One region of the Zooshikella ganghwensis genome, then DNA from elsewhere that is predicted to be linked to it. Evidence: predicted binding sites of a transcription regulator. Region 1 holds the regulator's gene; each other region holds the start of a gene.
The links. The regulator FNR, encoded in region 1, switches genes on or off when oxygen is low (the NO sensors DNR and NnrR bind a similar motif). The targets are predictions, from matches to a motif close to TTGATNTANATCAA.

Region 1 (4,295 bases):
CCAGCGCAGCTTGCCATCTCAATAATAGCGGTTTTATTGTCAGCCAAAATACCGTAAAAGGCATCAACAGGTTTATTTAATGGACCAGTCACTGTCAGGTTGATTTTTTGTCCCCCAGCATTATGTACAAAGGCATCAACAGTCCCTTCACCACCGTCTGCAAGGGGAAATGAAGTAATTTGAGTATTAGGCGCTATTGAGTGAATTGCAGAGGTGCATGTTTGACATATTTCTAAGGCTGTCAGCGATCCTTTAAATGAATCCGGTGCAATTAAAATATGCATGGATCAGTCCCCGTAATAGCAGTTATGCTGCTTCGCTGTTATTTAAAATTAAAGTCTGATAATGCTGTATAAAAGATTCTAGATGGGCTTGGGGTCTAACATGATAAAAACGTCGCCAGCATTTGGCTAGCATATAAATGTTACTAGGCTCAGACTCAATAAAATTTTGGTTTCGCTTATATATTAACCAAGCTATTGCAGTAGCATATGATAAATTTGTGGCAAGTTCGGCATGAGGATTAGCAAGAAACTCGTGCTGGCTGGCCAATCCACGAATTTTACTCGCTAAGTCTGAGTGCTTAACTAAGTACCGGTCCCAAATATTTTTATGCATCATTGGTGTAATACAGTAGATGCCTAATGAACGTTGCTTATGACGCTTTAAGTAGAAGCCTAAACCACTTTCTTGAGCTGCTGTGCCCAGCAACAGGTTTTCGGCAAAAGGGGACCACATATCGATATAGTCTAATGTGGGTTTAATAACATAGTGGCGAAGTTCATCTGGACAGATTCCCATGGTCTCACTCTCTTATCGCAGCCCAAAATCTATATGGGAAGCCATGCATAATATTGACCAATCTACAGATAGGGCTGTTTATGGAAAGTAATAACTTGTTTTTATAATTACCTTTCCCATTAACCTAGCCTATTTTTTAAAAAAGTCACTGTAACGTATTGAGTTTATGATTTTTGCTCATGTGCATAGCAAAACTAGCCATTGAATTTACTCCTGTAAATCAAACAGCATTATTTTAGCCATGACCTCTCTGGATGATGGTGTCAATTATTCAAACAAGTATGTTTTTTTAAAGACAAAAGTATGACGGAAAGGTGAAGATTTGGATGGTATGGAGCTAGTTTGCCAAAAGATACGATGACCGTTTTGCTTATTAAAAAGCTGGAAAACAGCTTCCTACCAGGCGATTCGCCTGGCAGGATCGACTTTGGGTTGAGATAGGGGGCGGCTAAAACTTAAAATGCGCAGAGTGTAAACGTTGGAATATTGGCATCTTGCAGCTTTGTGCTACCACCTAAGTCAGGTAAATCAATAATCGCTGCGGCTTCATATACGTGAGCACCTAAACGCCTGATTAATGTAGCGGCAGCGAGTAGAGTTCCACCTGTTGCAATTAAATCATCAATAAGCAAGACAGAATTACCTGGATCCAGAGCTCCGCGCTGCACCTCAATGGTAGCTTGTCCATACTCTAGGTCATAGGTTTCAGTTTCAGTTTCTGCAGGAAGCTTACCTTGTTTACGAAGCAATACGAGTGGCTTGTTCAGTGCGTAGGCGATAACCGCTCCGGGCAAAAAACCACGCGCATCAAGGGCAGCAATATGGGTTATTTCTGTGTCAACATAGCGTTGTATCAAGCTATCGATGACCATACGGTGCGCTTTAGGTGACTGGAAAAGAGGAGTTATATCACGAAAGATAACTCCAGGCGCAGGCCAGTCATGTACACTACGAATCAGTGACTTAATGTAATATTCGTCAAAAATCATGAGGAGCGGGTTACTTATTGTTAGGTGTCAGTGCTGCCATTTTTTTTAACTTCAACAGGCTTTCCCCCTGCTAAAGAGCATAAGTTGATAGGGTCAACAACTTTGACTTCTTTACCGTTAGCGACAATTAAGCCATTTTTTTGGAAGCGGGTGAAAACGCGACTGACTGTTTCAACAGCAAGCCCTAGGTAGTTACCCATTTCATTGCGGGACATGGGAAGTCGAAAGGACTGAGAGGAGTACCCACGACGTCTAAACCGTGTTGCCAGATTGACTAAAAAAGTAGCAATACGCTCATCAGCATTTTTTTTGCTTAACAACAGCATCATTTGTTGATCTTCACGAATCTCTTTACTCATGATGCGCATTAATTGGCGGCGTAACTCAGGCAAAGATTCCGCAAGCTCATCTAAACGATCAAATGGAATTTCACAAACAGTGGTAGTTTCAATAGCTTGGGCAGAAACAGGATAGGCATCACTGTCAACACCACTCATTCCTACTAACTCACTAGGCAAATGAAAGCCTGTGATTTGCTCATCACCGTCATTAGTAGAGGTATAGGTTTTTAGCGCGCCAGAGCGAACGGCATAAATCGAAGCAAACTTATCTCCTTCAAGAAACAGGTGTTCTCCCTTGCGCAAAGGGCGTCCCCGCTTGATAATTTTATCAAGTAAATCAATATCTTCAGTGTTTAAAGCAATAGGCAGGCAAAGAGGCTGCAGGGCACAGTCTTTACAGGCCACCTGATTTAAGTGTTTTACAGTAGGTTTCGACGTCATGCTGTGAGGGCCTCTAATCAACTTCCGTCGTCATATATGTTTAATGCTAGTATCTGATTAGAGGCTATTGTAGGGGAAACTACTAAAAACTCCAACGGGAATTACTAAGATGCGTTCATATTACTTTTGAAAAGCGTGTTGTTTCATTATTTCTGGTTAAGTATTGGTCGAATACCATACATATATTGCGAATTAATAGTTGGCCTTTTGGGTTAACAGTAAGATTATCCTCATTAATAGTCAGCAAGCCATCCTCTGCCATCAGTTGTAAAGCGTCTAGCTCGTAAGCAAAATGCCGGTTAAAATCAATCCCAAACTGCTGCTCAATTTGCTGAGTGTTTAGCTCAAAGTGACAAATCAGCTGACTGATGACCTCTCTTCGCAGTGAGTCTTCTGTAGATAAAACAAAGCCACGCTGAAATGGAAAGGTGTTTTGATTGACCTGTTGGCTGTAGTTATCTAGCTTACTGTGGTTTTGCCAGTAAGTATCACCAACCTGGCTGATTGCAGAGCAGCCTAAACCAAGTAAGTCACACGCTTTATGCGTCGTATAGCCTTGAAAATTACGGTGCAGTTGCCCTGTGACTTTAGCTTCTGTCAGCTCATCATCAGGCAGTGCAAAGTGATCCATCCCGATATACACGTAACCAGCATTGATAAGGTGCTCAATGGTGTGCTTCAGAATAGAAAGCTTTTCAGCTGGTGAGGGTAGGTCTTTTTCACTGATACGACGTTGTGGTTTAAATCGCTCAGGGAGGTGTGCATAATTGAAGATTGAGAGACGATTAGGTGCCAGTTCAAGGACCTTATCTAAGCTTGTCAAAAAGCTTTGAGTGTTTTGATGAGGTAACCCATATATCAAGTCTACGTTCACTGACTTGAAACTTAATGTACGGGCAGCATCAATAACTGCTAATGTTTCTTCTTCGGTTTGAACTCTGTTTACTGCCTGTTGCACGACAGGGTTAAAATCCTGAATTCCCAGGCTAATTCGATTGAAGCCTAACTGACGCAAGTGGCCCATCGTTGCCCAGTCAGCTTCTCTTGGATCTATTTCTATTGAGTAATCAGCACTCGCATCATCAACAAGTTGGAAATAATCGTTTGTTTTTTCCATTAACTGTTGCATAAGTTCTAAGCTTAAGTAGGTAGGTGTTCCTCCTCCCCAGTGTAATTGTGTTACTTCTCGTTGACCAAAATATTCTGCATGAAAATGCATTTCGCGAATCAGGTTTTTAATGTAACTGACAGCCTGAGAACGTTGCTTTGTAACAACTTTATTACAAGCGCAGTAGTAACAAATATTAGCGCAAAAAGGTATATGAAAATAAAGTGAAAGAGGTGTATTTAGCTGCTTGCTTTGCTTTGCAGCATTCAAATAGTCAACCTCAGAGAATGGTGCAGTAAATTCAACGGCAGTAGGGTACGAAGTATACCTTGGACCGTTTACTGCGTAGCGGTGAATCAATTGACTGTCCCACTCAAGCGCTTGCACCATAATTAAAGCTGCCTCTCCTAATCATATTCAGGAGGTCAGTTTAGGTACGTTTGGTGTGGTTTGTCTTGATGTGCATCAAGCGCAATCTAGCTAGGTGCCAGTTAAAACAACTAATGCGACATATGATGTGTAATGGGGGTGTCATTATTTGGTAATAATGATTGAGTAATTGACATAAGCCAAGCTTGGTGAGGGCCGGGTATAGTCCAGCAACCAAAAAGAATA
Region 2 (4,295 bases), on a different contig from region 1:
GGGCCACTAGAGGATTTATCCGTATCCCGTGTGAATATTCCATGGGGCATCAAGGTGCCTAATCACCAAGAGCACACCATTTATGTTTGGATAGATGCTCTTTTTAGTTATATCACGGCTATACAAAAAGCGGGATTTGATTTGGGTGTATTGGCGCAAACGACCCATATTATTGGTAAAGATATTTTAAAATTTCATGCTATCTATTGGCCAGCACTGTTACTTGCCGCAGACTTACCGCTACCTAAAAAACTAATTGTGCATGGTTGGTGGACGATTAATGGTCAAAAAATAGCTAAGTCTAATCCTAAGACACTGATAAGTCCTAAAGATTTAGTAGATAAGCTGACCTGTGATGGTTTACGGTATGCGTTATTTCGGCAAAAACACGTTGCCAGGGATGGTAATATTGTAATTAATGAGCTGATTGAGAGTATTAATGCTGATTTAGCAAATAATTTTGCTAATTTGGTAAAGCGAAACCACACCATTGTATTGAAATACTTTGCTGGCAATATTGATGCAAAGGTTATTAGTCAGCGTGCTTTGGCTGACGAAAGTAAACTTACTATTCAGTGTTGTGAGCAGGCCATTAATGAGATATTTAATTATTACAAGCGATTTGACTTTCATAATGTTTCTTTATTATTAAAAGATACACTAGACCATTGTAATCGTTTTTTTCACCAGCGAGCGCCATGGGAAATTAGTAAAGGAAAAGATAATATATCAGTACAAGAGACCTGCCTCGTTATTTCAAACTTGTTACGGTTAGTGGCTACTGCTGCTTATCCACTTGTGCCAACTTTGGCTAGACAGGTGCTGCAAGAACTTGGTGAGGATATAGTGACGTGTCAATGGCCGTCAGTATGTGACATTAAATCAATTACAATTAATAAAGCGCTTAGTCACTTTAAAAGGCTAGAAAAAGAACATTAGCATTGGCTTTTATTGGTATCGTAATTAGCCTACCTGGTCTAAAAAGCGTTTTTTGAAGTGGACGCCTGCTTGTTTAGCGATTTTTTCACAGGTGGCGGTATCGACCCCAGGCAGCCCTTCTATAGCGGTGATGGTAACATGTTTGATGTAGTGCGGAGAGAGTTTTATAAAGTCGAGTAATTCCTGATAAGCATTGGGGAGTTGAGGTTTACAGTGTGTGTTATATACATTCTCATTTTGGGCATTCAGTGAAATGGATATGCGGTCAACGCAGGCTGCAAGCTCGGGGAGAATATTGCGCTTATGAAGACGATTACCTAAGCCATCCGTATTTACCCGAACATTTCCACCATGGGCTTTGACATAGTGGGCTACGCTGAGCAAAGTTTTAAGATTTAATGTTGGCTCACCAAAGCCGCAAAAAACGACTTCTTTGTACTGGGCAGGGTTTTCTAATAGGGGAATAATGACTTCAGCCGTTGGACGCTTTGATAACTTTAATTGATAGTCATGGACCTGAGTAGAACCATTGTGTTTGGGGCAAAACTGGCAGCGAAGTGTACAACGGTCAGTCAGATTGATATACCGACTGTTGCCTATATCGTAAACTAAGGTGTCCGCTGTCATAAGTCTGTTATCCTGAATGCATGAGAAATAGCTAAGCGTAGTGTATGAGTATTGGCCGCTATCTACCTTGATGCTTGTCAAACGCATAGCACAGTATGATAACTAGAAATAAAAGCTATTCTATTGGGGTATATACACGCATTGTATGCTTATATAAGTAAGGAGAAATGCCTCTTTCATCTTAACGTTAGATTTTAAAGACAGGGTTGCGACTTTCTCATAACATCATAAACTATGTATGAGTAATCAATATCAAATGATAATAATTAATGCTGTAAACCATAACAGTAACCTATAGGGATGTAGACATAAGGATTATGGCAACAATTACCATTGTTTCTTCAGATCAGGCTAAGCAGAGTCGATACTGGGTACATACGATTGTAGAACGATTGGCAGCTGAGCACTTCACTATAGAACAACAACAGCCTTCTTTATCGTCGGTTTCTCCGCCTCACCGTCAGGTTATTTTGGTGTGTGAGACTTCTCCTACTAATATGGCGCCAATAGGTTATCAAGAGCTTTTTAGTGAAATAAAACAGGTTAATCCTATCTTAGCGGGGTTAAGCTATGGCGTTATAGTTTTTACACCCCTCACAGTGATGGAAAGTGTTGGTCACTGTTCTACCACACTGATCGATGAGCATTTGCTTGAGTTATATGCAAAGCGCATCTTAGAGCCGTTGAAACTTAAACTTGATCAAACAGACACGGTTGACCATAAGTTGTCGGCATGGTTGAGTCGTTGGGTAGCCAATACGCAGGTTCCTCAACATATTCAGAATTACTCTTAGAGTACACAAAGGATAATCGAGCCTTTACTATGGATGGATGTTCTAGCCATAAATTTTCTCAAGTAGTTTCTATTAAACTGTTTAAAGTATATCACTATAATTTACGCCTGTTTTTGGGGTTGATACTGTGCTCATCACTAGCTTATGCCAAATATGATTTTCCGATAAAAAACCCATTCTTTGCTACGATTGCCACTTCTCCACCTGAGTTTAGACCTCAGCTTATCGATGAAAAGGAAATTTTAGAAGAGACATTTAAATTAAAAGTGTTTCCTAAACGAAAATTACCTAAAAATCTATGGGATGTAGCTGAACTACCTATTAATATTGCATGGCAAGAAAAAAAAGCACCAATAATAGTTATTATTGCTGGCACGGGAGGAAGTTATAATGAACAGAAAATGGAGTATTTAAAGAAGCTTTTCTACGGAGCAGGTTTACATGTATTACAAATATCCTCTCCAACAAACTATGACTTTATTGCGTCGGCTTCAACGAGCTTTGTGCCTGGTATTAGTCAACATGATGCAGTTGATCTGTATTACGTTATACAGCAAGCTTTTGAATATATTAAGGTTAATCATTCTATAGATGTCTCTAAAATATTTTTGACAGGATATAGTCTTGGTGCTTTAGATGCAGCATATTTAGGTGATCTTGATGCTAGAAAAAAACGTATTAACTTTTCTAAAATATTATTGCTCAACCCTCCAGTCAATCTTTACACGTCTATCACTAACTTAGATAAAATGATTCATGCTAAGATCCCTGGCATTGAATCAGCTGAGCAGTTTTTTAATCATATTTTTAATAAATTAGCTAAATTTTTTGCTGAGTATGGTCGTATTAATGTTGATGATGCTTTGCTTTTTGACTTACAAGGCTCTGGTCATGCAATGACTCGAGAAGAGATGGCTGCACTTATTGGTATTGTTTTTCGTTTTGCTGTTGCTGACATGAATTTTACATCAAATCAGCTTGGTAAAACTGGTATATATTTGCCGGTTAGTCAGCGGGTAACGGTAAGTACATCATTGACCCGTTACCTGCGGCGAGTACTTATTTGTGACTTTGAGTGTTATGTTCAACAACGGGTTTACCCTTATTGGAAGCAGGAAAACCCCACTAAAACATTGAATGACTTAATGAACAATGTCAGTTTATACCGTATTCAGTCTTTCTTGAGAAAAGCGGATTATATTGGCGTTATGACAAATGCGGATGACTTTATTTTGGGTGAGGGCGATCTGCAATTTATTAAGGATACTTTTCAAGCCGGTCGTTACACCATATACCCTTATGGTGGTCACTGTGGAAACTTAAATTACAAACAAAATGCTAGGGATATACTCGCATTTTTTGAATTAGCGTTAAGTAGGTAGGAAAACAGCTCATTATGAAATATTTTCTTTCTATCGTGTTATGCTTATGGGCGTTTTCGAGCTATGGTGATAAACAACTCCCGGAGCCAGCTAAAGATGGCTTTAAACACCCTTTGAAAACGATTGATTATACACAGAAAGCAGATCGTTTAACACCGACCCCCGATAGTTTAAACTTTCTTATTGTGTATGACCCTTTGGAAGGCATTAATCGACGAATCTATAAGTTTAACTATCTTTTTGATGAGTATGTTTTTTTACCCGTTGTTTCAGGTTATAAAACCGTAACTCCTGAGTTTATGAGAGCAGGAGTTTCAAATTTTTTTTCGAATATTGGTGAAGTACCCACTATTGTCAACTCATTGTTACAATTGCAAATAAAAAATACGACGAAAAGCTTCGGACGTTTGTTGATAAATACAACCTTAGGTATTTTTGGCTTGTTTGATCCTGCATCTGCAATGGGATTGACCGCATTTAAAGAGGACTTTGGTCAAACATTAGCATACTGGGGAGTGGGTGAAGGCCCTTACCTTGTTTTGCCTTTTTTAGG
Region 3 (4,295 bases), on a different contig from region 1:
TCTCACCTGGAAGCAACGTTCTCTTCATCAATAGTCCAGTAGCGACAGCTGTTGTAATACCAATGAGATATAAGGCAAAAACAATGTTCTGGCCATTATCAGGAAAAAAAGCAACAGCAAACAGTGCATAAACCGGCAACCTGGCTCCACAGGACATAAAAGGCGCCATAATAATCGTTAAAAAGCGATCGCGCTCATTTTCCAAAGTGCGGGCAGCCATTACCGATGGAACATTACAGCCAAAGCCTATTAACATAGGTACAAAAGACTTCCCTGGTAGCCCCAAGTAGCGCATTAACCGGTCCATAACAAAGGCAGCACGTGCCATGTAACCAGAGTCTTCCAGTATTGATAAAAATAAAAATAAACAACCGATAACGGGTATAAATGTCGCTACAGTTTGAATACCCCCGCCAACACCCTGTGCCAACAATGTATTTAACCAGTCTGGCGCACTGATAGATGACAGAAGATAACCCACACCATCCACAAATAGCGTACCAGCCAAAATATCAAACAAGTCAATGAACGCGCTGCCAATGTTGATGGTGAACATAAACATGACATACATGACCAGCAAAAAGATGGGAAATCCCAACCAGCGATTTAAAACCGCTTGATCGATTAGCTCTGATACATGTGCACTAGCTGGGCGGGTTGTACTAATTGTTTGCTCAGCCAATCTGGCAATATGCTGATAGCGATCATTAGCAATTAAAATATCCAGATCTTCTTGCTGGCTTTCTATAATTTCTGCTCGATGGCGTAGCAACAAGTCATGTGTTGTATGATCTTGACGAATGGGTAATGCCAGCTCCCCTTCTAATAATTTTATCGTCAGCCAACGTCGAGAAGTGGATGCTGATAATTCAACTGATGTCTCCGCAAGCTGCGGTTCAATTGCCTCAATCGCTTGTTCAATGGGAGGACAAAAGGAAAATGTTGGGGGAATAGATTTTGGGCTAGCAAGGTATTCATTAATGGCCTGTTTCAGCTCAGTAATACCTTTTTTTCTGCTGGCAACCACAGGAACAACAGGACAACCCAGTAGCTCAGCCAGTTTGGCACAATCAATCTGCTTACCATCACGACTAAGCATATCCATCATATTTAACACTACTAGCATGGGCTTACCCATTTCCAGCAGTTGCAGTGTTAAATACAAATTCCGTTGGAAATTAGCGGCATCAATAATATTAACAATCAGATCAGCTTCATTAGAAATGACATAGTCTCGGGCAATCTTTTCATCCAAAGACACTGTTTCATCAATGACATCCAGTGAATAAGTCCCAGGCAAGTCAACCAGCTCTATGGACTGCTCATTAAACTTATACTGTCCCGTTTTCTTTTCGACCGTGACACCAGCCCAGTTACCAACCTTCTGTCTCGCCCCAGTCAGCGCATTAAATAGTGAGGTTTTACCGCAGTTTGGATTACCCACCACACACACTGTTGCCTGCGAATGCTCCGCTACAGTCATGAACTCACCTCCACTGTAACAGCCTTTGCCTCAGCTCTGCGTAAGCTCAGCTTAAAACCACGCACCTCCAACTCCATGGGATCTCCCAGCGGAGCAACACGTACTAAGTTTAATGAGGTTCCAGGAATCAACCCCATAGCTAATAACTGTCGTCGATAGGCTGGATTGTCATTACTAATTGCCAATACTGTAGCGCTTTGCCCTACAGAAAGGTCTTGAAGGGTTGCTGTGTCCATGCTGGGCTGAACTCTTTACTAATTAATGAATGATACTGCTCAGAGCCAATACAAATAAGAATATAAGAACGAATGAGAATCACACGCATCAAAAGACCCAAAAAATCTGCCCAACAATGAGCAGAAATAGAACTTATGATGCTGCCACTCTAGCAAAGCCATGAATAGCCATATTGATACGTATCAAAGAAATGCTATTCATTATCATTTCGCTAATATACAGGAGAGCGTACAACAAATCACTTATTTTTTGTAATGTTTTTAAGGGGAGAAAAAAACACATCCTTGTGGCCTGGAGGGCTTGAAAAAGCTCTACTATTCATAGAGCTGTAGCGTGAGAATTGCTATGAGAATAATTAACGCTTAGCGATTCGCCGTGATATCCGGTAACCTGCCAACAAGACTAATAAGATGCCAATCAAAAAAACCACACTGGGCTCTGGAATAGATAAAGGACTTAACCGAGCAAAGGTATATAACGTGGTACTGGCATTTTCTGCAGTAAAGTAATTAGGCCCAGGTTCAGCGGAAGTACCTGTTTCATCAAACGATGAATAAATCAGCAGCTCATGAGGGAGTCCATCAATTAATAACTCAATAAATACGGGAAATCCTCCTTCTGTTGTGAGTAAAAAAAAGTCATCACAAAAAGAGCCTCTTGGGTTACCAAAAATACAAAACCCAGGATCATTAAAGGTTTCATTAAAAGCCAGGTTGAAAAGACTAATTAACGTAGTACCTTCTTCACCAGCAGGAACTAAATCATCTGCTACATCCGGACTGGCAAGTAAGGCAAGGGTTAAGTCAACTAAAGGAATCAATCCTAAGCTGCTATGATTAACAAATACGTCTGACACTGGGCCATCAGTACTGGATAGGCTTAACGCCCCTAATATTTGAGCTGACAGTAAAGTGGCTGCAGTAGGATTAAGCACATTGTTGTTATGGACCAACTGAGAAATTTTCGCTGGTGAACCATCAGCACTCATTGCAATTTCATGGTAACTGGTTAATACCATTGAGCTTTGCAACAAATCAGGATTTATCCCAGACTCATCAGATGGCTCACCCCACACCAAAGAGCTCACCGTTGCAGTGCCACCTTCAGCCACAGGATCAGTCACAATGACAGCAGGAGGACCTGGGTCTGGCGTTAACGCAGGATTTTGAAAAAAACCACTGCTCGACACCAATTCCAGCTTCAGCATCGTAGCCTGTACAGCCACCGACAACATAACTGTCGTGCTACATATCAGCACCACGACATACGACATTAGTCTCATGGAATTTCCCCATTTCAGTACGCAATAGAAACAAGAAAGTCATGAGCACAAAAAATGCCATAAAATAAAAATCAAAGTGAAACAAAACCTTAATTTTTGAGCTTAAATTCACTCATTTCATTATTGAAAAAAAAACAGACAAACAAAAAAAAGGGGAACGACTCTCCCCCTTCATGTTAAGACACTAAAATCTTCACCGTAAGTATATGACTTACTGTTTTTTTCTTCGTCTTACAGCTAAACCTCCTACTGCACCTAATAGACCTGCGAGCATCATCCCTATACTTGAAGGCTCAGGAATAAGTGTTAAACGTGCAAATGTGTATAGATCAGTTGCAGCAACCTCCGGCGTGTAATACAAGGGACCGGTTTCAATAGTTGAGCCATCTGCATCAAATGATGAATAGATAAACAAATCATGTAGCTTATCATCTATATACACATCAAAGTGCAGTGGAAAGCCTCCATCTGTCATCAAACTAAAAAAGTCATCGCAAGTTGAGCCGAATGGATTTGGAGGATCACAAGGCACAAAGTTAGGCGTTTCAGTAAAGCCTATATCAAATAAACTAATAATGGTTGTAGCATAATCAGCTGGAGGTACAATATCATCTGGTACATCAGGGTCTAATACCAAACCAGCACTCAATAATCCTAGTGGTACATCTCCACCTGGTGTTTTCAGGAAAATATCTCCTAATACACCCATGCTACTGCTAACCGATAAAGCACCTAGAATTTGTGCAGTCCCTAAAGTTGCAGCCGTTATACTTACAACATTATTATTATGTGTAAGAATTGATAGCTCATAGGGGTCACCTAAGGTATCAATTGAAACAGATTTATGACTTACCAAGTCCAGATTACTTTGCTCAAGCCCAGGGTTTAACCCGCTTAAATTAGAAGGTTCTCCCCAAAATAATGTGCTACGCGTATCCAGACCACCATTAAATGCAAAATCATTGACAATGGTTGCAGGTGGAATACCTGGAGCTGTAACAACAGGGTTTTGAAAAACGCCGGTATCATCTACCAACGCAAAATCCAAAAACCCAGCTAATGCAGATTGCGCTGCGAACGCAGAACAACCAATTGCAGCAGATAATGCCAGTGCCTTAAACTTTTTCATCAACCCCTCCCATCAACACAAAAAAAATACCCAAAAGCAATTCTCACTGGCTAAGAACGCATGGATAATGCCAATTTATTTTTCTTTCTATTTTTCAACCAGATACTAAAAGCAAACCACTTAAAACCATTTAGTCACATTATTTTTGATAAGCATTCAGAACA

Region 2: a site for FNR is predicted at 1,634-1,647, ahead of KHS79_RS05550 (TatD family nuclease-associated radical SAM protein). Genes of this name have one in related genera too.
Region 3: a site for FNR is predicted at 1,893-1,906, ahead of KHS79_RS15960 (FeoA family protein). Genes of this name have one in related genera too.

What each region holds. Positions count from the first base shown of each region.
Region 1 covers NZ_JAEVHG010000001.1:659,732-664,026, forward strand. The annotation lists gene KHS79_RS02955 (glycerate kinase family protein) at 1-284, opposite strand, end outside; gene KHS79_RS02960 (hypothetical protein) at 307-801, opposite strand; gene KHS79_RS02965 (adenine phosphoribosyltransferase) at 1,257-1,790, opposite strand; gene fnr (fumarate/nitrate reduction transcriptional regulator Fnr) at 1,811-2,572, opposite strand; gene hemN (oxygen-independent coproporphyrinogen III oxidase) at 2,688-4,070, opposite strand; gene KHS79_RS02980 (sulfite exporter TauE/SafE family protein) at 4,181-4,295, opposite strand, start outside.
Region 2 covers NZ_JAEVHG010000002.1:386,477-390,771, reverse strand. The annotation lists gene metG (methionine--tRNA ligase) at 1-939, shown strand, start outside; gene KHS79_RS05550 (TatD family nuclease-associated radical SAM protein) at 964-1,566, opposite strand; gene KHS79_RS05545 (hypothetical protein) at 1,884-2,360, shown strand; gene KHS79_RS05540 (hypothetical protein) at 2,300-3,742, shown strand; gene KHS79_RS05535 (MlaA family lipoprotein) at 3,757-4,295, shown strand, end outside.
Region 3 covers NZ_JAEVHG010000011.1:151,439-155,733, reverse strand. The annotation lists gene feoB (Fe(2+) transporter permease subunit FeoB) at 1-1,483, opposite strand, end outside; gene KHS79_RS15960 (FeoA family protein) at 1,480-1,719, opposite strand; gene KHS79_RS15955 (hypothetical protein) at 2,076-3,002, opposite strand; gene KHS79_RS15950 (PEP-CTERM sorting domain-containing protein) at 3,214-4,131, opposite strand.